Regions from separate parts of the Flavobacterium sp. MMLR14_040 genome, predicted to be linked through region 1. Evidence: riboswitches for the same ligand, from Rfam matches in the RefSeq annotation. Region 1 holds a riboswitch; the other holds the start of a gene.

What was found. Region 1 has a riboswitch for cobalamin ahead of SD960_RS00375 (TonB-dependent receptor). Riboswitches for the same ligand answer to the same signal wherever they lie in the genome.
Region 2: linked by a shared signal. The riboswitch ahead of SD960_RS02995 (TonB-dependent receptor plug domain-containing protein) and the one ahead of SD960_RS00375 (TonB-dependent receptor) in region 1 are both predicted to bind cobalamin.

What each region holds. Positions count from the first base shown of each region.
Region 1 is NZ_JAWVWO010000001.1:78,318-85,363, reverse strand. Features, by position in the region: gene SD960_RS00385 (PKD domain-containing protein) at 1-517, opposite strand, end outside; gene SD960_RS00380 (DUF5074 domain-containing protein) at 528-1,673, opposite strand; gene SD960_RS00375 (TonB-dependent receptor) at 1,670-3,715, opposite strand; cobalamin riboswitch at 3,831-4,031, opposite strand; gene SD960_RS00370 (NAD(P)H-binding protein) at 4,082-4,729, opposite strand; gene SD960_RS00365 (adenylate/guanylate cyclase domain-containing protein) at 4,776-5,828, opposite strand; gene SD960_RS00360 (hypothetical protein) at 5,954-6,349, opposite strand; gene SD960_RS00355 (alkene reductase) at 6,324-7,046, opposite strand, start outside.
Region 2 is NZ_JAWVWO010000002.1:67,181-74,226, reverse strand. Features, by position in the region: gene SD960_RS03005 (S41 family peptidase) at 173-1,645, shown strand; gene SD960_RS03000 (YncE family protein) at 1,777-2,847, opposite strand; gene SD960_RS02995 (TonB-dependent receptor plug domain-containing protein) at 2,853-4,715, opposite strand; cobalamin riboswitch at 4,742-4,943, opposite strand; gene cobC (alpha-ribazole phosphatase family protein) at 5,011-5,547, opposite strand; gene SD960_RS02985 (adenosylcobinamide-GDP ribazoletransferase) at 5,532-6,323, opposite strand; gene cobT (nicotinate-nucleotide--dimethylbenzimidazole phosphoribosyltransferase) at 6,471-7,046, opposite strand, start outside.

The DNA.
Region 1 (7,046 bases):
GATCTCCGTTTTTCTTTGCGAGATACGAATTGGCCCTTGTTAATATTCTCTCGGCGTTGTCGCCATCATTTGCCACAGGAAGATCATTGACAAATTGCCCCGGAGCCGGTTTAAATTCGAATACTTTTGCGATGTAGCTTTTTAATTCTTTAGTTTCTGCGCTTACAAAAACCTTTACTGTTTCGGTTTTTGTATTTCCTTTGTCATTGATGGTCACTTTAAATTCATAAGTTCCAACCTCTGTGGCAGCAAATAAGGCTTCTTTTGAAGTACTATTGGCCAAAGAATAATTTTCTGAAGAAACATTTACCGCCGTCCAACTGTAAGTGGCATCTGCGCCAACAGTTACTTTTGAGCTTAATGAAACTATCGCAAAACGGGTGGCATTATATTCATTGTTTTCAACTTGTTCTTCATCTGGCTGTGTGTTATCGCTGTCAGAACAATTGGTTAACATTACTGTTGCAAAGAAGAAAAGCAGTAATAACTTTAAATGTTTTAAAGAGCTGTAATACATATTTCTGGTTTTATTTTTTGGTTATAAAAGCAATATGTGCGGGAATATTTCCTGCTGTTGTTTTCCATTTTAATTTTCCCTCTGGGGTAAAACAATAGATATATCCGGTTACTACATAATTTTGGGCATCGGTGATGTAGATTTCTTTGGTTTCAGGATTTACCTGAAGTCCATACGGAATCATGATTTGCTTATCTGTACCGTCAGTAATAATTTTATCGCTTATAATTTTCTTGGTTTTGGTGTCTAATATCCCATAAGTAATTTTGTTGCTATTGGTGAGATAACTCCACTGAACGCTGTAGAAATAAAGTAAATCGTCGACAAGGCACATTCCTAAAACCGGAAGATCCAACTGCATTTTTTTCTCATCGCTCTGGGTATCAATTACAAAAAGATTAGATGGTGTATTGTAATAATCCCCTCTTGAACTCACATAAATATCTCCCCTGCTGTCTATTTGCATGCCGTAGAGATTAATACCCACGTCAATTTTCTTTATTTCGGTAAAAGTTTCAAGATCAATTACAGAAACTGTTCTGTCGTAATTAGGAACTCGGTAACCTCCGGAATTGGCAACATAAAGTTTACCATTATGCACCACCATTTGTTCGGGCTGGTATCCTACTGTAACTTTTCTTTTTATTTCTAATGATGTAGTATCAATTTCGGCAACAAAACCAATTTCGGCATTAGGGTCAATAGCTACGGGACCTGAATAAGAGCTTACATACGCTTTGTCTTTATAAAAAGTTACGTAACGGCAATTTGGAATATCAATTTTTTTGATGCGTTTTGCCGTCCATTTGTCTATGACTTCTACTTTATTAGAAACATTTATTACCGCATAAACCTTGTTGCCGTAGATTTGAATATCGTTTCCAACATCGCCTAATTCTTTTACAACTGTCGGGTTTCGTTCTGAATAAATATCGGTTGTATAGTTTCCTGTTCTATAATTAAAAACATCTATACTTGCCCTGTTCATTCCCATATTTCCCTCGTTTAAAAGATAGAAACCTTCTATATTTCCATCGCTTCTTGGTGCGGCAACACTTACATCCGAAGATGGAAAAATGGTTTCTTCTTCCCTACAGGAAACAAAAGCAAGGGCTATAAATAAAGGAAGTACTAATTTTGCGGTTATCTTTTTCATAGCTCAATACTGATTATAAATTTTAGTGTACGACCCGGCATTGGATAATTGTAAATCACTTCATATTGTTGATTGAGTGCATTATTGAGTTCTAGCGTTCCTTTTAATTTGTAATTATGAATTGCAAATGCTTTTTGTACCGATAAATCATGTGTGTACCAAGGCTGTACTTCGTTGATTCTAATATTGTTTACATTACCATTATATCTTTTTCCAACATAGATAAAACTATAGTTGAAATTCCACGATTCATAATTGGCATTTAGTATTCCCGAACCGCTATGCCAGGGTGTGTACGGAATCTGATCGCCGTAAGAAGACAATTCCAAACCTCCAAATTTGGTATAATCGCGACTTTCAGAATACGTATAAGTTAGATTTGCAGCAAGGTTCAATTTGTTAATATGCATGCCCATATTAATAACAGATTCTATTCCGTGGCCTTTTACCTGCCCCATATTGGTCATCATCCATCGGAACAAATTTCCGGTTGGAGCGGCAATTATTTTGTCTTTGGTATTGGTGTAATATCCATCGACCTGAATAGAAAATTTGTCGAAAAAACTTTCTCTAAGAGGTAAATTATAAGTAAACCCAACATCATACTGGTTCATATATTCAGGCCTTAAAGTGCTTGAACCAACCATTGTATAATATAAATCATTGAAAGTGGGCATTCTGAAAATACGTTTTGCAAATGCTCTTAAATTGAAATCATAATCTTTGAATGGCGTATATCCAAGAAATAATGCAGGAGTAAATTCTGTTTTATCGGGCGCTTTTGCATTGTAGCGTACTTCCTCGTGTACGTGCGTACCAACAACGCTTCCTAAAACTTTAAACCCGCCGACTCTGTAAGAACTTGCGAGAGAAAATAATGCTGTATAACGTTCCGGATACGAAAACAAGGTTTTAATTCCTTTTCTGGTGGCATTTAATCTGTTGTATTGAAAATCTGTAGAAAGCGAAATATCCCAGGTTGGCAAAATGCTGTACATATTTACCGCCGAGAAATAATATTCCTGCTGGTAATAACTATCGTCTGACTGTGCTCCTTCGGTTACGGTTTCACCAAGCACATTTGTGGTATCTCTGGCTACATAATGGGTATAATCGTAGGCGTATTTTGCCTTTGCCTGAAATTTATATTTATCGGTAAAGTCTTTTATAAAAGTTCCCTGAGAGAAAAAATTCTTATCGTATTGCCTGAAACCGTCTGAGAACTTATTTTCGACAATGGCGCCGGGAGCACCTCTTTCAGAATCATAATAATACACTTTTGCATCCCAGGAACCGTTTTTTATTTTTCCGTAAAGACCGGATTCAAATCTTAGTGCTTCTATATCACTGTTATGTCGGGTTGTGGTTGTATCGTAGGCTAAAGTTCCGTCGAGATTATTTCTTTTATATCTGAATTTATATTGCCCATTCGATTTTATGTATTCAGAACTTACGCTCATGCTTACTTTGTCGCTCAATTTTTGTTCCCATCTAAAAGACGGATCAAAATAATTGATAGACATTGTTTTGAAACGTACTAATACATTTGTTTTTTTTGCATCTGAAAAAACAGGTCGTTTCGTTCTTAAATAAATAGTTGAAGCTGCCGCAAAGTCTTTTGCCGACTGAAATATTTCACTTTTTTGACCATTGTACATGGTTAGGGATTCCATGTCGTCCAGAGAGTATTTTCCCAGATCTGTAACTCCGTTTTGGGCATTGCCTAATTGAATTCCATCGTAAAAAACACCCACATGATGTGTGCCCATGTTGCGAACGTCAACGGTTTTTAGACCGCCAAGACCGCCATAATCTTTAATTTGGGTTCCGGCAAAATAACGAAGTGCATCGGCAACATTATGACTGGCGAGATTTTCAAGCAATATTCCCGAAAGGCTTTGTACAGGAATAACTTCCTGATAAGGTTTTCCTTTTAATATTACTTCTTTTAAAACGCGCAAGCTATCGTTTGATACTTGAGAATGAAGTACAACAGGAGATAACAGAACAAGGAATAAAAGTATTTTTTTTGTATTATACATCACTTATTTAATTAAATAAACTTCTGGATGTAATAATCAAAAAAGCAATAACAAGGAATCCCGCCATACAAATGACAGGTTTGTTTATTGTTCTTCAACTTTATTCCACGAAAGTCTTAAACTATGTGATTGTGGCAGGTCTCCTGACTTGTTCCATCTTTAAAACAGCCTTCTCATTCGCCGCGGCGAACAATGGCATTGGTGTCGTTTAAAGACTTATATAGAACTTACAGTAGCGGGTCTGTTCAGGATTTACACCTGATTCCCTTTTAACTATTTTTTTTAAGAAAAATAGACCAAAATCTGGCGCAAAGATATAATTATCTTTATAAAAATAAGTATGAATGTATTAATTTACATTTTGTCCTACATATTGGCAAAACTGAATATTTTATCAAGTTCGATAATTGAAGTGCCTTTAGGCAGCACTTTTGGTGATTTTGCTAATTTTTTTGCCAGCAAATCAGTTGGCAGGGGTTTGAACTTTTTAAATAAGCCAATTGCATTAACTGCTTTTAATATTTTTGCCATGGCATATTCTCCAAAACGATCTGAATTTGCTCTTAAAAGCAGTCCCGGCCTAAAAATAATATATTGTTCAAAATTGAGTTCTGCAATGCTGTCTTCAAGTTCTCCTTTTATTTTAGAATAAAAAACTTTACTCTTCGAAGTAGCTCCGTAAGCAGATAACAAAACAAAAGAGGAAACGTTATTTTCTCTGGCTGATTTTGCAAATGTGGCAGGAATATCAAAATCGATTTTCTTTTGATTTTCCTTCGATCCTGCTGCTTTGAGTGTTGTTCCTAAACAAGAAAAAATGACATCGCCCACAATCAAATCCTTGTAATTGTCTATGTTGGAGAAGTCAATAATTTGTTCAACGAGTTTTGGATGTTTTTTTCCTGTTGCTCTTCTTACAAAAATGGTAACCAATTCGTAATTTTTATCTGCCAAAAGTTCATCAACCAGAAATTCTCCTGTTGAACCTGTTGCGCCAATAACCAATGCTTTCATAATTTTAATTTTTAAATGATAATTTGTAATAAAATACTAAGGCAGACTAATTTTCGTCAATATTAAAATCAACAGTGTAAAGTTTCATTGGTTGCGCTTTCCCTCTTAAAAGTATTTCTCCCTGATGCGCATAAGTTACAGGTAAATCTTTTGGCAACACTTCTTTTATGGCTTCAGAAATAACAAAATCATGATTAAAATCATTGCATTTACATTGAATTCTTGACGTTGTATTAAGAAGATCTCCATGATAAACAATTTCTTTTTTTACTTTTCCTACCCAGGTTGTTACGGCATTTCCGATGTGCATTCCAGCCTTAAACTTCGGAATCCTATTATAGGTTTTTAAATAATATTCATTCTTCTTTTCAATAGATTGTTTAAGAAGATAAAAACAATACAAACACCGCTGATCTTTTATACCTGTTGCCGTTTTCCAGGTTAAAATAATTTCGTCTCCGGCGTATTGATAAACCTCTGCACGCGAAGCGAGAATGGCATCAGTAAAATCATTGAACAAATCCTGCAGTAATTTGCTGTACAGAATATCTCCCAACTCTTCTGCCATTGTGGTGGATGATTTGACATCGACAAACATAAAAATTCGTTCTTCCTGCATCGGGCGATGATAACGTCCGGTAAAATAATTATAAAAAAACCGACTGCTAAGCAAACTGCTTATTTCTAAAAACAAAATCAGTAATATGGAAGCTGCCAATGAAAAAAGAAAATCTCCAACCAAACGTTCTTCTACATATTTATTTATCGCTTTCTGATAAGAGAAATGACCAAACATTTCTTCGAATATAACAACAATAAAAAGTAAAAACACTACTATTATCACGCTATAAATAAGCGCTTTTAAAACCATCGATACAATAAAAGAATATTTATTGAGATTGATAAAAGACTTTTCGAAAGTGATGATGAAAAACCCAATCAGACAACCAATAATGGTGCCCGGCAACAATTGTAAATATCCATAATCTAAACCTGCATCAGTAAATTGGGCGTATAACAAACCTAACGCTCCGCCAACAGCAATTGCCTTAAAAATCAGACTGTATTTTTTATAGAAAGGTATCTTTGGTAATTCCATACACTTAAAGATTCAGAAAAAGCATGATGCCTTAATCAAAAGTAATACAGAATGTTAAGTTTAAAAAATTAAATTGAAATAAAACGATAACAGAGATATTTCTGTTACCGCTTATAACATTGAATTTAAATCGTTACCGGATGTTTGTAGACTTCCCAGTCGGTATAACCATGGTTGCCTAATCCGTAATGCAAATCACGAATGGGCTGCGTTAATTCCCAATTGTTGTGCAAACGTTCTACTAAATCCGGATTAGAGATAAACGGTTCGCCAAATCCGGCAATATCAATTGTTCCCGCATTGATGAGTTCTTCAGATAAGGCTCTGGTCATGTTTCCCGCAAGAATAATTACGCCATCATACCAGGAACGAAAACGTTCTATAAAACCTTCAGGTAAAGCATGGCTTCCTTTTGATAATTGGTCCATTAAATGAATATACACTATATTTCTTTTCTTTAGTTCTTTCGCTAAATAGTGATACGTCGCTTCAATTTCATCGTAATGTGGCAAATCTCCCAAACCTCCGTAAGGCGTTTAATCTGATGCCTGTTTTTTGGCTGCCAACGGCTTCAATAACAGCATCAGCAATTTCGAGTAAAAATCTCGAACGGTTTTCTATGCTTCCGCCATATTCATCGGTACGATTGTTTACAAAAGGATTTAAAAATTGCTCTACTAAATAGCCGTTTGCGCCGTGAATTTCTACTCCGTCAAAACCGGCTTCTATTGCATTTTTGGCTGCAGCCGAAAAATCTTTAACCACATTTTTTACTTCTGCAGCAGAAAGTGCTTTTGGTTTTGATGCCGGAACAAATCCTTCTACTCCATTTTCATTATAACCCCAGGCCGAAGTATTTTGTGCCTGAATATCTGACGGACCAACGGGAGCGATTCCATTTGGTTGATTTGAAGTGTGGGAAACCCTGCCCACGTGCCACAATTGAGAAAAAATGGTACTTCCCTTTTCATGCACGGCTTTTGTTACTTTTTTCCAGCCTTCAACCTGCTCTTTTGTATATAATCCGGGAATGTAAAGCACTCCTTTTGCGGTATCAGAAATCGCAGTTCCTTCTGTAATAATTAAACCTGCACCGGCGCGCTGTTGATAGTATATCGCATTATTTTCGTTTGGAATTCCGTCTTCATTTCTTGCTCTGGTCATTGGTGCCATTGCAATACGATTTTTTAATTCTAAAAAGCCAATCTTTGCCGGCTT
Region 2 (7,046 bases), on a different contig from region 1:
CTTTATTTTTATAAACAAACCTTTATAGAGCGTTTATATAGTCAAGACGAGACACAATTATTTTTGTTACAACAGTATTGAATTTTTTTTATTGGAAAAAAAACAACAAACTTATAAATGTTAAAACTAAAGATAGTATTTTTACGTTAATAGAATATAGAAACATATTTTTATGAAAACAATATTAAGAAGTGTCCTGCTAATTTTTGTATTAGCTTTGTCTTTGCAATCGTGTGAAGATGAGGACGATGTTGCCGCACCCGCTGATTTGCAGGTAAACGATTTTGTCTGGAGAGGATTAAATCAGGTTTATCTGTGGCAGGCTGATGTACCTAATTTAGCTGATGATCGTTTCGCAAATAAAGATGCCTTTAATTCATTTTTAGCGGGTTATTCAAAACCAGAGGAATTATTTGAAGATCTATTGAATAAACCGGTAAGCAAATATCCAATTAATGCCATTGACCGCTTTAGCTGGATTGTTGATGATTATACTGTTTTGGAACAGGAACTTAACGGTATCAGTAAAAACAATGGAGTTGATTTCAGACTTACCAGAGTTTCTGAAGGATCTAATGACTTAGTAGGTTATGTGCGTTATATTATTGCCAATTCTGATGCTTCAACAAAGGATGTTAAAAGAGGTTATTTTTTTACTGCTGTAAACGGAACTAAGCTAACAGTTTCAAACTACGAATCTTTATTACTGGATAGTGAAAGCTACACTTTGAATTTTGCTGACTATAATGGATCTGCATTTGTTTTGAACGGAAAATCAGTTAGTTTAACAAAAACAACTTTAGAAGAAAACCCAATTTTAATTAATAAGGTTATCAATTCAAACGGTCATAAAATTGGATATTTAATGTATAATGGCTTTTATGCTGATTATGATGCCAGGTTAAATGAAGCTTTTGGCGAATTAAAAGCACAAGGTGTAACGGATTTAGTTTTAGATTTAAGATATAATGGCGGAGGTTCTGTTCGCACAGCAACACGTTTGGCAAGTTTAATCACAGGTCAGTTTGATGGTAAAATTTTCTCAAAAAGACAATACAATATTAAATTGATGGCCAGCATGAGTACGGATGAGCTGGAAACCTTAAACGACAGATTTGTAAATAATATTGATGGAACTGCACTAAATAGTTTAAACCTTTCTAAAGTTTATATTTTAACTACTGATAATACGGCATCAGCAAGTGAATTGGTTATAAACGGATTAAAACCTTATATTAATGTTGTTCAGATTGGTGAAACAACAATTGGTAAAAATGTGGGTTCCTTTACAGTTTATGACTCAGAGACTTTGACTAAAACTAAAGTTAATCCAAATCATAAATATGCTATGCAGCCACTGGTTTTAAAAATTGCCAATTCAGAAGATTTTGGAGATTATACAAGTGGTTTAACGCCTACTTATTTACAGCAGGAGTTTGTAACTAGTTACGGCGTTTTAGGAGAAACAAACGAACCTTTTCTGGCTACAGCGATATCTAAAATTACTGGTGTAACAGCAAAAAGAATTCAGGACGATAAACAATTAGTTTTACCTTATTTTAGTGATTCCAAAAAAATAAACGGAGTAAGAAATGAAATGTATTTAGAAACTGCTCCTAAAGAATTTTTAAAAGCATTAAGATAAGAGATTAAAATGGTGATAAATAAAAAAGGCTTTCAGAAATGAAAGCCTTTTTTTTCCAAAAAAAATAAAAAAAATAAACTAAATTGATTGTTCTGAAAAAATAATTTAAAAATATTCTTTCAGCTATTTTATTAGTTATTAAAATAAAAGCCGTTTGGCAATATCCCCACGCCAAGTTCGCTAGTAAGTGTTCCTGTTAAAGAATAGATGAACACTTTTCCGGGATCTTGGTAATTTCCTGCATCGGCGATGTAGATATTATCATTTTTTACAGCAAAACCATATAGTGTACTAACTTTTGCAGCTTTAAATATTTCAGCAGTTGGTAATGTGGTAGAAGTTGTCGAAGTTGTATAAACATTACTGTCTACAGTATAATATATTTTATTGTTATTAATATCCATAAAACCAGGATGTGTTAAATCTGCGAAAGCAAGTGTTGATGCAATAGTATTGTTGCTCAGGTTAACTTTTACAATTTCACCAGCAGTTTCTGGTGCTGCATAAGAAGGTCTTCCATCACATAAAACATATAATGTTCCATTGTCTTTTACCAATGCACTAGGAACATCTCCAACTACAAAGTTTGTTACAACTGCATTACTAGCAGAGTTTATTACTGTTAATGAATTTCCTTGTCCATAACCGCCTTTGTGTGCTACATACAATTTCCCGTCATTTTCAATGATTTTTTCAGGACCTTCAACTACAGAAATTAATGAAGAACTTATAGTATTTGTAGCAAGATCAAGTACTGCTACATAATCATCTGTAGTAACCAGCGGATCTCCCCAGTTAGTGATATATCCTTTTCCGTTTGCAAAAGCAATGAATCTCGGATTGTTTAGATTCGTAGTTATTGTGGTAATGCTTTTAAAAGTATATCTGTTAACAACTTCAATTTTGTTTGATGCGTTTACAACTATATAAGCCAAATCACCATTAAAAACAATACAAATAGGAGTATCTCCAGTTACTTTTCCCGGGTTTACTGATGAAAACACATCGTTTTCTATTTGTAAATCATCAGATAAGTATGAAATAGCACCGTTTGGAGTTTGAAAATTACCTTCGTTAACAATAAATAATCCGCCATCATAATCACCGCGTGCCTCTTGAGTATTGTCATCATCATTGCTACATGACACAAAAAATGCCGAGCTTACTAGGACACTTAAAAATAGTTTATTGAATCTTTTCATGGTATTTAAAAATTAAGGTTTATGTATATAGAATAATTTCTTCCGGGCATTTGTCTGCTTGTAACAGGCTGGTAATTTTCATTCCAGATATTTAGTACTTGAAATCCAAGTTTATAACTCTTCTTTTTGCCAAAATCATAGTCAACACCAATATTACCAACGTTATAATCCTTAACTTTAGTTGCAGGATTATTAAAAGGCGTTGTGTAGGCATCTCCGTTATATAAATACTGAAAATAAGAAGAGAATTTTTTCCAATTGTAAGAGACAGCCCCTGTGAGTTTATGGTAAGGAACGTATATCAATTGCTTGTAAATTAATTCACCTCCAATCAATTGTTCGCTTTCTGAAACTGTATAGGCGTACGTTCCATTAATGGTAAAATTATTGTTTGCTATTTTTGGTTTCCATTCTAAAATTACTTCAGCACCATAAGCCCTTACTTTGTCGGTGTTTTCAGGAGACCACATATCTCCGCCGCCTTGTGACGGGACCCAACGCAATAAATTTTTAATAGAATTGTAATAAGCCGTTACTGATATTGAAAAATCTTTGGTAAAAAATTCATTACCAATTTCAGCCTGATAAGAAGTTTCGGGTTTTAAATCAGGATTGCCGCTTCCTTCCCAAAATAAATCATTATAAGTAGGCATTCTGAAGTTTTTTGAAGCATTTATTTTTACGCGGTAAAAGTCAGTAAACTGATAACGTGTTCCAAACGAAAAAAGAAATGGATTTCCGTAATTGTCTGTTACTTCCTGACGAATACTCGCATTATAATCCCATTTGTTACTTAGTGAATGACTTAATAATAAACTCGCGGAGCCTATTTCTCTTTTTACATTATCGATACTTGATCCATATCCTTTATTGCGATTATAATCGACAATCGAATTTAATTTAATCTTATCGTTTACATCAAACGCCAAATCATATTTTATAAGAGAAGTTTCAACTTTTCCATAAGTGAATAATTCTGAAGTAATACTAGGATAATATTTATAGGATTCTCCTATATGCGCAACTTTTAATTTTGAAGTAAAACGATTAAAAAGACTTTCCCATTCTAATAAATTTCGGGTATTAAAATCACCATATTTGGTTTTGGAACCATTAGGAGAAGTCAAAGAAAAATGACGTTCAGAATCGTAAAACTGGCTATAAGCCTTTAAAGTGTTTTTAGAATCAATTTTATAACCAAAAGTGGTATTCATACTGGTATTATAGTATTCGCCATTTGTGTTTCGCTGATCGGTATTGCCCGGATATTTAAAATCATTATCAGAACTGTTTCTGGAAATGCTTATCTGAAGACTATATTTATCTGATGCAACTATAGTACGATAATTGGCGCTCAGAGTATTATAACTTCCTAAACTAAAAAACACCTGATTTGAAAATTCATTTTTAAATCGTAAATCATTATTAAGGTGAATGCTTCCGCCAATGGCACTGCTTCCGTATAGAACACTTCCGCCTCCGGCTTTTACAGTTATAGAATTGAAATCTCTTGTTCCGATAGTATTAAAATCTGCCTGACCTAAAAACTGGGAATTTATATTTATACCATTCCAGATAACAGCAGTTTGCGCTCCGGTTGTTCCTCTAAAAGAAGGAGCAGAAGTCATTCCTAAACCATTTTCTTTAAAATAAATAACAGTATTATAGTTTAAAAGTGAAGTTAAAGAAGGCTGATTTTTATTGATAACAGAATCATTTAAAACCTGCACCGACTGTGAGCTGGAGTATTTTTTTAGATTGACATCAGAAACGATAACTTCCTTAAGTTTTGTAATAGAGTCATTTTGCGCCGAAATGAATTGGCACAACAATAGAAAACAAAATGCAAAACGTTTTTTTAAAGTCATAATTTCTACACTCTTTTTCCCGAGAGCTCGATATTTGTTATAAAGGCAGGTCTCCTGGCTTGCGTCTTATTGTTTACCTTCCCACCCGCTATTGCGAGCAGTGGTTTGTAGTTAACAATAAGCATTCATTTAGAACTAAGCTTACAGTTGCGGGAACAGCTCAAGATTTATACTTGATTCCCTTTTAATGTGTTTGAATTAAACACAACCTTAATTTGGCGCAAAGATAAAGTTAAAATCGTCGAATTTTCAAATTTGTTTCACTTTTTATATCAAATTCTAAACAAAACGACCTTTAAAGTACTATTTTTATTACTTGTCCAAAAGCAACTTTATTAGTAAAAGCATCTTTTAAGGGTAAAAAAGTATGATGACACAAAATACTTCTAATGACACCCGCATGTGAAATAATAATTATAGGCTGTTTTATTTCTTCTGAAATTTGATCTGATAAAAACTCACCAACTCTTTCATGTAATTCAACAAAAGATTCTCCGTTTGAAGCCGGAATATTAACAAAATCTTCCATCCACGGATTCAGCTGTTCGGGCAGAATGTCATTCCAGTTTTTCATTTCCCAATCGCCAAAATTCATTTCCATCAATCGGTTGTCTTCCTGATAAGAAATAGTTTTTATTCTTTTTTGAATGTGTTTTGCTAAAATGGAACATCTTTTTAACGGACTTGAAAATATAATGGCTTCAGTAGGTAACTGTGAAATGATGTTTTCTAAAACCAAATCAAAAGGTTCAGCAATGGCAACATCCGATTGTCCGTAACAAACTCCTTTTTCACAAATAGTTTCGGTATGGCGAACTAGATAAACTTCCATAAAAAAAGAATACTTAAATAATAAATAACCTCGCAAACCTGTTGCGTTGCGCCAAGACAATCTCCCGTATATCCATCAATCCATTTTTGGAAATAGCGAGCCAAAAAGTAACGGGTTAGAAAAACAGGAATTATCGTAAACAGAATTTTATACTGAAAAAAAGCAAATGCCAACAAAGGAATTAATCCGAAAAAGAAAGCACCAAAAATTTCTTTCCAACTATGATTATTGGCGATTGGTTTACTTTTACTCGAAGCATCATCGCGCGAATATTCATGCGTAAAAATGATCGAAATTGCAGCCAGCCGACTCAAAGCATGCGCCGAAATAAACAAAAAGAAAATAAGAAGATGGGAATTATCAATGGCAAAAAGCAAAATACCTTCGGAAAGCAATTTGAATTTTAATAAAAAAAGCAAAACCAGACCAATTGCTCCATAAGCGCCAATAGCACTGTCTTTCATAATGATCAGGATTTTTTCTTTGGTCCAGCCTCCGCCAAAACCATCACAAACATCTGCAAAACCATCTTCGTGAAAAGCTCCCGTCGTTAAAATAGAAGCAATAATTGCAAAAATAACAGCAGTTTCTGTTGATAGAAAAAAGGAAAAAAGATAGAAAGTTAGAAAAGAAATGCTTCCAACAATCCATCCGATAAAAGGAAAGTAACGAGTAGCTTTATTTAAATATTCAGGATTATGATCGATGTTTTTTGGGCAGGGAATTCGGGTGTAAAACATTAAACAGGTAAAGAAGATGTTTAGTTCTTTTTTCATTGAAGAGATTTGTTTTTAATTTTAATAAAATATATTTTAGGTGATCTTGTCATTTCGACGGAGGAGAAATCACACTAGAAACTCACATACAGTGCGTCTCTCTTTGGATGTGATTTCTCCTTCGTAAATGACAAACGAGACTATTGATCACTTCCTACTAACCCCCGCACTCTCAAAACTAGCCATTTCATTCAAAAAAGCTTCCGCTGATTTTAAAATAGGAAAAGCAATAGCACAGCCTGTTCCTTCGCCTAAACGTAAATTAAGATTTAAGATAGGCTTTGCATGTAAATAATCAAGTAATTTTTGATGTGCTTTTTCGTCAGAACAATGGCAGAAAACAGCATTTTTATGAATATCAACATTTATTTTCGAAGCGATTAAAAAAGCCACACTGCAAATAAAACCATCGACCAAAATTATCATTTTATTTTCAAAAGCGGTTAACATTCCACTTGCCATCTGTATGATTTCAAAACCGCCAAAATAAGCCAACTGCTGCATTAATTCGGCTTGACCGGAATAATTATCAATTGCTTTTTGAAGTATATTTTGTTTTTGAAGTAACTTTTCGGCCTCAACTCCAGTTCCTTTTCCCACACATTCTTCAATAGAAAAACCAGTTAAAAGACTCATTAAAACCGAAGCTGTTGAGGTATTTCCAATTCCCATTTCGCCAAAACCAATGCAATTTGAATTTGTTTTTGCAATATCATCAACAAT